2 regions of the Marinobacterium aestuarii genome follow, and region 1 is predicted to be linked to the other one. Evidence: predicted binding sites of a transcription regulator. Region 1 holds the regulator's gene; the other holds the start of a gene.
The links. The regulator sigma-54, encoded in region 1, starts transcription at its own class of promoters, with help from an activator protein. The targets are predictions, from matches to a motif close to TGGCACNNNNNTTGCTNT.

Region 2: the regulator sigma-54 is predicted to act here: its motif matches at 1,737-1,754, upstream of A8C75_RS07475 (ammonium transporter).

The regions. Positions count from the first base shown of each region.
Region 1 is NZ_CP015839.1:1,310,503-1,314,641, reverse strand. It holds gene lptA (lipopolysaccharide transport periplasmic protein LptA) at 1-129, shown strand, start outside; gene lptB (LPS export ABC transporter ATP-binding protein) at 126-854, shown strand; gene A8C75_RS05785 (RNA polymerase factor sigma-54) at 1,007-2,527, shown strand; gene hpf (ribosome hibernation promoting factor) at 2,578-2,868, shown strand; gene ptsN (PTS IIA-like nitrogen regulatory protein PtsN) at 2,887-3,345, shown strand; gene rapZ (RNase adapter RapZ) at 3,407-4,139, shown strand, end outside.
Region 2 is NZ_CP015839.1:1,671,722-1,675,860, forward strand. It holds gene rlmKL (bifunctional 23S rRNA (guanine(2069)-N(7))-methyltransferase RlmK/23S rRNA (guanine(2445)-N(2))-methyltransferase RlmL) at 1-1,622, shown strand, start outside; gene A8C75_RS07475 (ammonium transporter) at 1,981-3,189, shown strand; gene A8C75_RS07480 (malate dehydrogenase) at 3,325-4,139, shown strand, end outside.

The DNA of each region.
Region 1 (4,139 bases):
CAGAAAGACACCTTTACCGGGCAGAAGATCGTTTACAACCTCGACAAATCCCTGGTCAACGCCTTCAGCGGCGAAGGCGGCCAGGGCCGTGTGCAGATGGTCATCCAGCCCAAAGGGGCGGCGCAATGACCAGCACACTGGAAGCGCGCCAGCTGGCCAAAAGCTACAAGGGCCGGGCCGTTGTACGGGATGTTTCACTGAGCCTGAAAAGCGGCCAGATTACGGGGCTGCTGGGCCCCAACGGGGCCGGCAAGACCACCTGCTTCTACATGATTGTCGGGCTCGTTAACGCCGATCAGGGCCAGGTACTGCTCAACGACCAGGACATCACCTCCCTGCCGATGCACGGCCGTGCCCGCAAGGGACTGGGCTACCTGCCCCAGGAAGCGTCCATTTTTCGCAAGCTCAGCGTGCGTGACAACCTGATGGCCATCCTCGAGACCCGCAAGGATCTTGACCGCGCCGGCCGCGAGCAGCGTCTTGAGCAATTGCTGGAAGAATTCCACATTGTGCACATCCGCGACAGCCTCGGCATGGCGCTGTCCGGCGGCGAGCGTCGCCGGGTCGAGATTGCCCGCTGCCTGGCCACCGAGCCGACCTTTATTCTGCTCGACGAGCCCTTTGCCGGGGTGGACCCCATTTCGGTCAACGATATCAAGAACACCATCCGCCACCTGCAGACCAAGGGCATCGGCGTCCTGATCACCGATCACAATGTGCGCGAAACCCTCGACATCTGCGAACACGCCTATATCGTCAGCGAAGGCGGCATTCTGGCCCAGGGCACACCGGCGGACATCATCGCCAACAAGCAGGTCAAGGCCGCCTACCTGGGCGAACAATTCAGGCTTTAAGCCCGGACTGGGTGATATCTCTTTTTTTGGCGCTGCATGACCACCGCGGCGGTGTTTCTTCAGTCTGCCTGACAGATAGACGACGCCCGCCCCCGGTTAGGCATATAATGCACAGCAACTCGACCCACTCCCACAGATAACGCAGTCTTTCTATGAAGCAAGGGCTCCACCTAAAAATTGGTCAGCACCTGACCATGACGCCCCAGTTACAGCAGGCCATTCGCCTGCTGCAGTTGTCGACACTCGACCTCCAGCAGGAAATTCAGGAAGCGCTCGAAAACAATCCCATGCTCGAGTCCTCCGACGAGGATCACGACGAAGCAGCGGATGCCGATTACAACGAGCACCAGAACTCCGAGGCGCCACAAAAGGCCAGCGAGAGCGAGGGCGAACGCGCCAGTGCGGAAAACTCCGCCAGCGACGACAGCCCCCAGGCCGAAGACAGCTGGAATGACGACATCCCCGAGGAGCTTGGCACCGACAGTTCCTGGGACGACACCTTTCAGAGCAGCCAGCCCAGCGGCCCGGCCCGCGATGACGACGGCAGCATGGAGTCCAATGATACGGCGGAGGAAACGCTGCAGGATCATCTGGAGTGGCAGCTTAACCTGACACCCATGAGCGACCTGGACCGTTTTATCGCCACAGGCATTGTCGATGGCATCGATGCCAACGGTTACCTGCGTATATCTCTGGATGAACTGCTGGAACACTTCAAGCAGGAAAACCCGGAGGATTTCGAAGACGTCGACTCCGACGATATCGAAACCGTACTGCACCGTATCCAGCAGTTCGATCCCGCCGGCGTCGGCGGCCGGGATCTGGGCGAATGCCTGGCCATTCAGCTGCGTCAGCTACCGGAGTCGACTCCCTGGCGCAAGGAAGCAATTCGCGTGGTCAGCGAGTTTATCCAGCTGCTTGGCAGCCGGGATTACAAACAGCTGCTGCGCCGCACAAGGCTGAAAGAACACCAGCTGCAGGAAGTCATACTGCTGATTCAGAGCCTGAACCCACAGCCCGGCGCCAGCATCACCACCAGCACCGCCGAATATGTGATACCCGATGTTGTGGTCACCAAGGTCAAGGGCTTCTGGACGGTCGCGCTCAACCCCGACACAGCGCCGCGCCTGCGCATCAACACCCAGTACTCGGATCTGATCCGACGCGCCGACAACAGCTCCGACAACACCTATCTGAAGAACCACCTGCAGGAAGCACGCTGGTTCATCAAGAGCCTGCAGAGCCGCAACGAAACCCTGCTGAAGGTATCGCGGGAAATCGTCGTTCGCCAGGAGGGCTTTCTCGAGCAGGGCGAAGAGGCCATGCAGCCGCTGGTGCTGCATGACATCGCCGAGGCCGTCGAGATGCATGAGTCCACAATCTCCCGGGTCACCACCCAGAAGTACATGCACACCCCCCGGGGCATCTTCGAGCTGAAGTATTTTTTCTCCAGCCACGTCGGTACCAGCGACGGCGGCGCCGCCTCTTCCACCGCCATTCGGGCGCTGATAAAGCGCCTGGTGGCAGCGGAAAGTACCACCAAACCACTGAGCGACAGCAAGATCGCCACGCTGCTTGACGAGCAGGGTTTTCAAGTCGCCAGGCGTACAGTGGCGAAATACCGTGAAGCAATGAATATTGCACCTTCTAATGAGCGCAAGCGTCTGGTTTAATTGAGATGCAAACAAGGCGATCTTTCGCCGCTGTTGACTAGGAGAAAACTATGCAGATCAACATCACAGGACATCACGTCGAACTTACCGATGCACTGCACGAGTATGTACATAGTAAATTCGGCAAGCTTGAGCGGCACTTCGATAACATCACCAATGTCCAGGTTACCCTGAGTGTAGAAAAGCTGCGTCAGCAGGCCGAAGCCGATGTTCACCTTGCAGGAGGCAAGTTGTTTGCGACTCACGAACACCAGGACATGTACGCCGCCATTGATGGTCTGACCGACAAGCTTGACCGTCAAATCATCAAGCACAAAGAAAAAACCAAAAACCACAAATAACGGTAAACAAATAAGCCCATGTATCTGCATGAACTGCTGACCCCCGCTCTGACATTCTGCAACCTTGATGGGGGCAGCAAAAAACGTGTACTGGAAACAGCCAGTAACTTGATCGCCGAGCAGGCACAAGGGCTGGCCGCTGAAGAAATCTTCAGCGGCCTGATTGGCCGGGAACGGCTTGGCAGCACCGGTATTGGCAGCGGCATCGCCATTCCACACTGCCGGCTTGAGAACGCTACCCAGGCCAGCGGCATGATGATCAAGCTCGCTGAACCTATTGATTTTGACGCCATCGACAACCAGCCGGTGGACCTTCTTTTTGTACTGCTGGTGCCCTCCGAGGCCAGCGATGAACATTTGCAAACCCTGGCCATGCTGGCCGAACTCTTCAGCCGCGCAGAAGTACTGACAGCGCTTCGCGATACCACTTCTGACCAGCAGCTATTCGATACTGCCCTGCGTCTGGCATCGCACTGAGTACAAATCCCATGTCACAGGCCCTGCTTACCCCCACAGCATCCCGCCTGATGGCTCCAGCATGAAACTGGTGGTCATCAGCGGCCTGTCCGGCTCCGGCAAAAGCACCGCGCTCCAAGCACTGGAAGATGTCGATTTCTACTGTATCGACAACCTTCCTGCCCTGCTGCTGCCCAGCCTGATCGAGCAAATGCTGAAGGACCCTATGCCGCCGGAGAAACTGGCGGTCAGCATTGATGCCCGCAACCTGTTGAGCAACCTGCGTCAGTTCCCCAAGTTGCTCAAGAAGATGCGCACCCGCTATGCCGAGGTCAATACCGAGGTCCTTTACCTGGACGCCTCGGACCCGACGCTGCTCAAACGCTACAGCGCCACGCGGCGCAAGCACCCACTGTCCGGCGAGAACACAGGCCTGCAGCAGGCGATAAAAAACGAGCGGCTACTGCTCGAACCCATCGCCAATATGGCTGACCTGCGCATCGACACCACCCGCTTGAAGCTGTACGACCTGCGGGACAGCATCAAGCTGCGCGTATCCCAGCGCACCGAACAGCAGCTCTCGGTCCAGTTCGAATCCTTTGGTTTCAAACACGGTGTGCCACTGGATGTCGACTTCACCTTCGATGTGCGGGTACTGCCGAACCCCTTCTGGATTCCGGAGCTGCGCGGCTTTACCGGCCTCGACGATCCCGTCATCCGCTTTCTCGAACAGGCCCCGGAAGTGGCGGAAATGACCGGCGACATCCGGGACTTCATCGCCAAATGGCTACCGCGCTTCAAGAGCAACAACCGCA
Region 2 (4,139 bases), 360 kb from region 1:
TGAAGGAGAACCTGGCGGCGGCGGTGCTGTATCGTGCCGGCTGGCCGCAACTGGCGGCAACGCATCCGCAGTTGCTGGATCCGATGTGCGGCTCAGGCACGCTGCTGATCGAGGCGGTCATGATGGCGGCGGATGTCGCGCCGGGTCTGCTGCGCGAGCGCTTTGGTTTCAGTCGCTGGCTGCAGCACGACAAGAGTCAGTGGCAAAAGCTGCAGGCAGAGGCTGTCAAACGCCGTGATGCGGGGCTGGCGGCGCTAACGGTGCGCTTCACGGGCTATGATCGCGATGCTTCCGTTTTGCAGCTTGCGGCACAAAACGCCGAGCAGGCGGGCCTTGCTCGGGTTATCGACTGGCGCGAGCAGGATATGGTGGAGCTGGGTGCGCCGGCCCCGGGCCCGGGTCTACTGGTGACCAACCCGCCTTATGCCGAGCGTATCGGTGATGAAACCGAGCTGATGTATATGTACCGCCAGATGGGGGAGCGCCTCAAGCGCCAGTTTGGCGGCTGGAAGGTGGCGATCTTCAGCGGCAATGCGGATCAGTGCAAGGTCATAGGTCTCAAGGTCGATCGTCAGTACAAACTGTATAACGGCGCCATCGAGTGTGGTCTGTTTCTGTTTACGCTGCATGCCGAGCGGGACCGTCCCCTGCCGCTGGAGCCGGGCACGCCGATCAGCGAGCAGGCGCAGATGTTTGCCAACCGCCTGAAAAAGAACCTTAAGGCTTTGTCCAAGTGGGTCAAGCGCGAGCAGATCGAATGTTATCGCCTCTATGATGCGGATATGCCGGAGTATGCCGTTGCGGTGGATTGCTACGGTGACTGGGTGCATGTGCAAGAGTATGCGCCACCGAGCTCCATCGACCCGCGCAAGGCTTTCGAGCGGCTGCAGGATGTGATCAGCGTTATCCCCGAGGTGCTTGGGGTCAAGCAGGAGCGTGTGGTGCTCAAGCAGCGCAGGCGCCAGCAGGGTTCAAGTCAGTATGGTCGCCAGGGTCAGACCGATCATTTTATTGAAGTGCAGGAACATGGCTGCAAGTTACGCGTCAATCTGCATGACTATCTCGATACCGGGCTCTTCCTGGATCACAGGCCCGTGCGGCGCCGTATTCAGTCACTGGCGCTGGGCAAGGATGTGCTGAACCTGTTCTGCTATACCGCCACCGCATCGGTGCATGCAGCCCTGGGGGGCGCCGAGTCCACCACCAGTGTGGATATGTCGGCCACCTACCTTGGCTGGGCAATGAAAAACATGGGGCTGAACGGTTTTTCCGGTGGTGACAATCAGTTTATTCAGGCCGATTGCATCAAGTGGCTGAATCAGCCCCGTGCGGCGGCTTTTGATGTGATATTCATGGATCCGCCGACCTTCTCGAACTCCAAGCGCATGGAGGAGGTGCTGGATATCCAGCGTGATCACGTATCCCTGGTGCAGGCCGCCATGAAGCTGCTGCGACCGGGCGGTGTTTTGCTGTTCTCGAACAACTACCGTCGCTTCGTGCTTGATTATGAAGTGCTGGCCGATTTTGATATTCAGGACATAACCGCCAAGACGCTGGATCCGGACTTCAAGCGCAGCAAGAGCATTCATGTTTGCTTTGAGATCCGTCATCGCGCCGGCTAGCGGCTTGTTGAATTAGGTAACGCAGTAGCGCCGTATCTCATTGATACGGCGTTTTGCGTTGTGGCAGCGGTTTTTTCAGAGCTGCGCGGGGGAGGGCCTCTGTGGTCTATGTGGTGGCACAAATAATGCTTTAAATTAGGGCGAGTTGTTTCGGTATGCGCCATTTGAGTGCTCGTTGGGCTCCAGTCAGGTGCGTTGAGCGCTCGGGAAGTGGTGGTTTGTGAGATTCGGGCAAGGCTGAAGGGAAGCAGGTTCTGATATGGCGGGGCTTGCACCGGGATGGGTCAATTAATAACAATATGCACCTTATTGGTGCGCCATGGGTCGCTTGGGTGACTCGAGACTTAGGAGGTTGTTCTTGGATACTGTCAACAGTGCGGTTGAAACCCTGATCCAGAGTTCGAATACGCTGTTTATTCTGCTGGGTGCCATCATGGTGTTTGCCATGCATGCGGGCTTTGCCTTTCTTGAAGTCGGCACGGTTCGGCACAAGAATCAGGTCAATGCCCTGGTCAAGATCATGACCGATTTCGGTTTCTCGGCCGTGGTGTATTTTTTTGTCGGTTATTGGGTGGCCTATGATGTGACTTTCTTCGCCGATGCGGCAACGCTGGCGCAGAATAACGGCTATATCCTGGTCAAGTTCTTCTTTCTGATGACCTTCGCAGCAGCAATTCCGGCCATTATTTCCGGCGGTGTGGCTGAGCGTGCGCGCTTCTGGCCCATGCTGACGGCGTCGGCGCTGACGGTCGGCTTCGTGTACCCGTTCTTCGAGGGCATTATCTGGAACGGCAACTATGGCTTTCAGGCCTGGCTAGGAGCGAGTTTTGGGGCGCAGTTCCATGATTTTGCAGGCTCCGTTGTCGTGCATGCCGTGGGTGGCTGGATAGCGCTGGTGGCGGTGCTGCTGCTGGGGAATCGCCATGGTCGTTACCGGGGTGAGCGGCTGGTGGCGCATCCACCGTCGAGTATCCCGTTCCTGGCCCTTGGTGCCTGGGTTCTCTGTATCGGTTGGTTTGGCTTTAATGTGATGTCGGCGCAGACGCTGGATGGCATTTCCGGACTGGTCGCGGTGAACAGCCTGATGGCCATGGTCGGTGGCATCATCGTGGCTCTTGTGCTGGGGCGCAATGACCCGGGCTTTATCCACAATGGTCCGCTGGCGGGTCTGGTGGCGGTCTGTGCCGGTTCCGATCTGTTGCACCCCATTGGTGCGCTCGCGGTGGGCGGTGTGGCGGCGGCTATTTTCGTCTGGCTGTTCACGCTGATGCAGAATCGCTGGAAGATCGACGATGTGCTGGGTGTGTGGCCGCTGCACGGTGTTTGTGGTGCCTGGGGCGGTATTGCCGTGGGTATCTTCGGCAGTGAGGCGCTGGGCGGTCTGGGCGGGGTGAGTCTGCTGTCGCAGCTGGTCGGAACCCTGGCCGGTGTCACTGTGGCGTTGGTGGGGGGGGCGCTGGTGTACGGTGGCATCAAGCTGGTGGTCGGGCTGCGTCTGTCGCAGGAGCAGGAATTTAACGGCGCTGACCTGAGTATTCATAGCATCGAGTCCACGTCCGTGGAGTAAGTGCGCCCGATTGTTGCGTTATTGTCTGCTATTACGGCCACCTTCGGGTGGCTGTTTTTGTTTAAGGGGTAATACTTCTCAGTAGAGGTGTGGCGTGCTGCATCGAGTGCGGCGGTGCCGGCCGGGAGGTGGGTGATGAACAAAATATCGATTGTGGGGGCGGGTCTGGTGGGTGAAGCGGCAGCTCAGGTGATCGCCAGGGAAGAGCTTTGCCGTGAGTTGATGCTGATCGATGTGCAGGGTGATCTGGCGCAGGGCAAGGCGCTGGATGTTTGGCAGGCGGCGGTGGAGGCGGGGTCCGATACCTGGGTTTATGGTGGTGCCAGTGCCGAGTTGCTGCAGGACTCCGAGCTTGTGGTCATTACCGCAGGCGTGCCGCGCAAGCCTGGTCAGTCGCGCCAGGCGGTGCTGAGTACCAATCTGCCGATTCTGGACGGCATCATGCAGGATGTGAATCGGCACGCGCCGGCGGCGATGGTGCTGGTGGTGTCCAATCCGGTGGATGTGCTGACCTATAGGGCCTGGGGTATCAGTGGTTTGAGTCGTAACAGGGTATTCGGTCAGGCTGGGGTGCTGGATACGGCGCGCATGAAATGCTTTATCGCCGAAGAAACCGGATTTTCTGTGCGGGATATCAGTGCTCTGGTGCTGGGAGGGCATGGCGACAGCATGGTGCCGTTAATGCGCTACTGTGCGGTGGCTTCGGTACCGTTGTCGCATTTTTTGTCGCAGCAGCAGATAGCGCGCATCGTTGAGCGCACGCGTCAGGGTGGCGGTGAAATACTGGGCTTGAAAAAGCAGGCCAGTGCCTGCGATGCGCCGGGTGTGGCGATCGCGAAGATGGTTGATGCCATCGTCAATGGGCGTAACCGCATTTTGCCGGTGGTGGCGATTCTGGAGGGTGAGTACGGTCGCACCGATATTGCCATGGGTGTGCCTTGTGTGTTGGC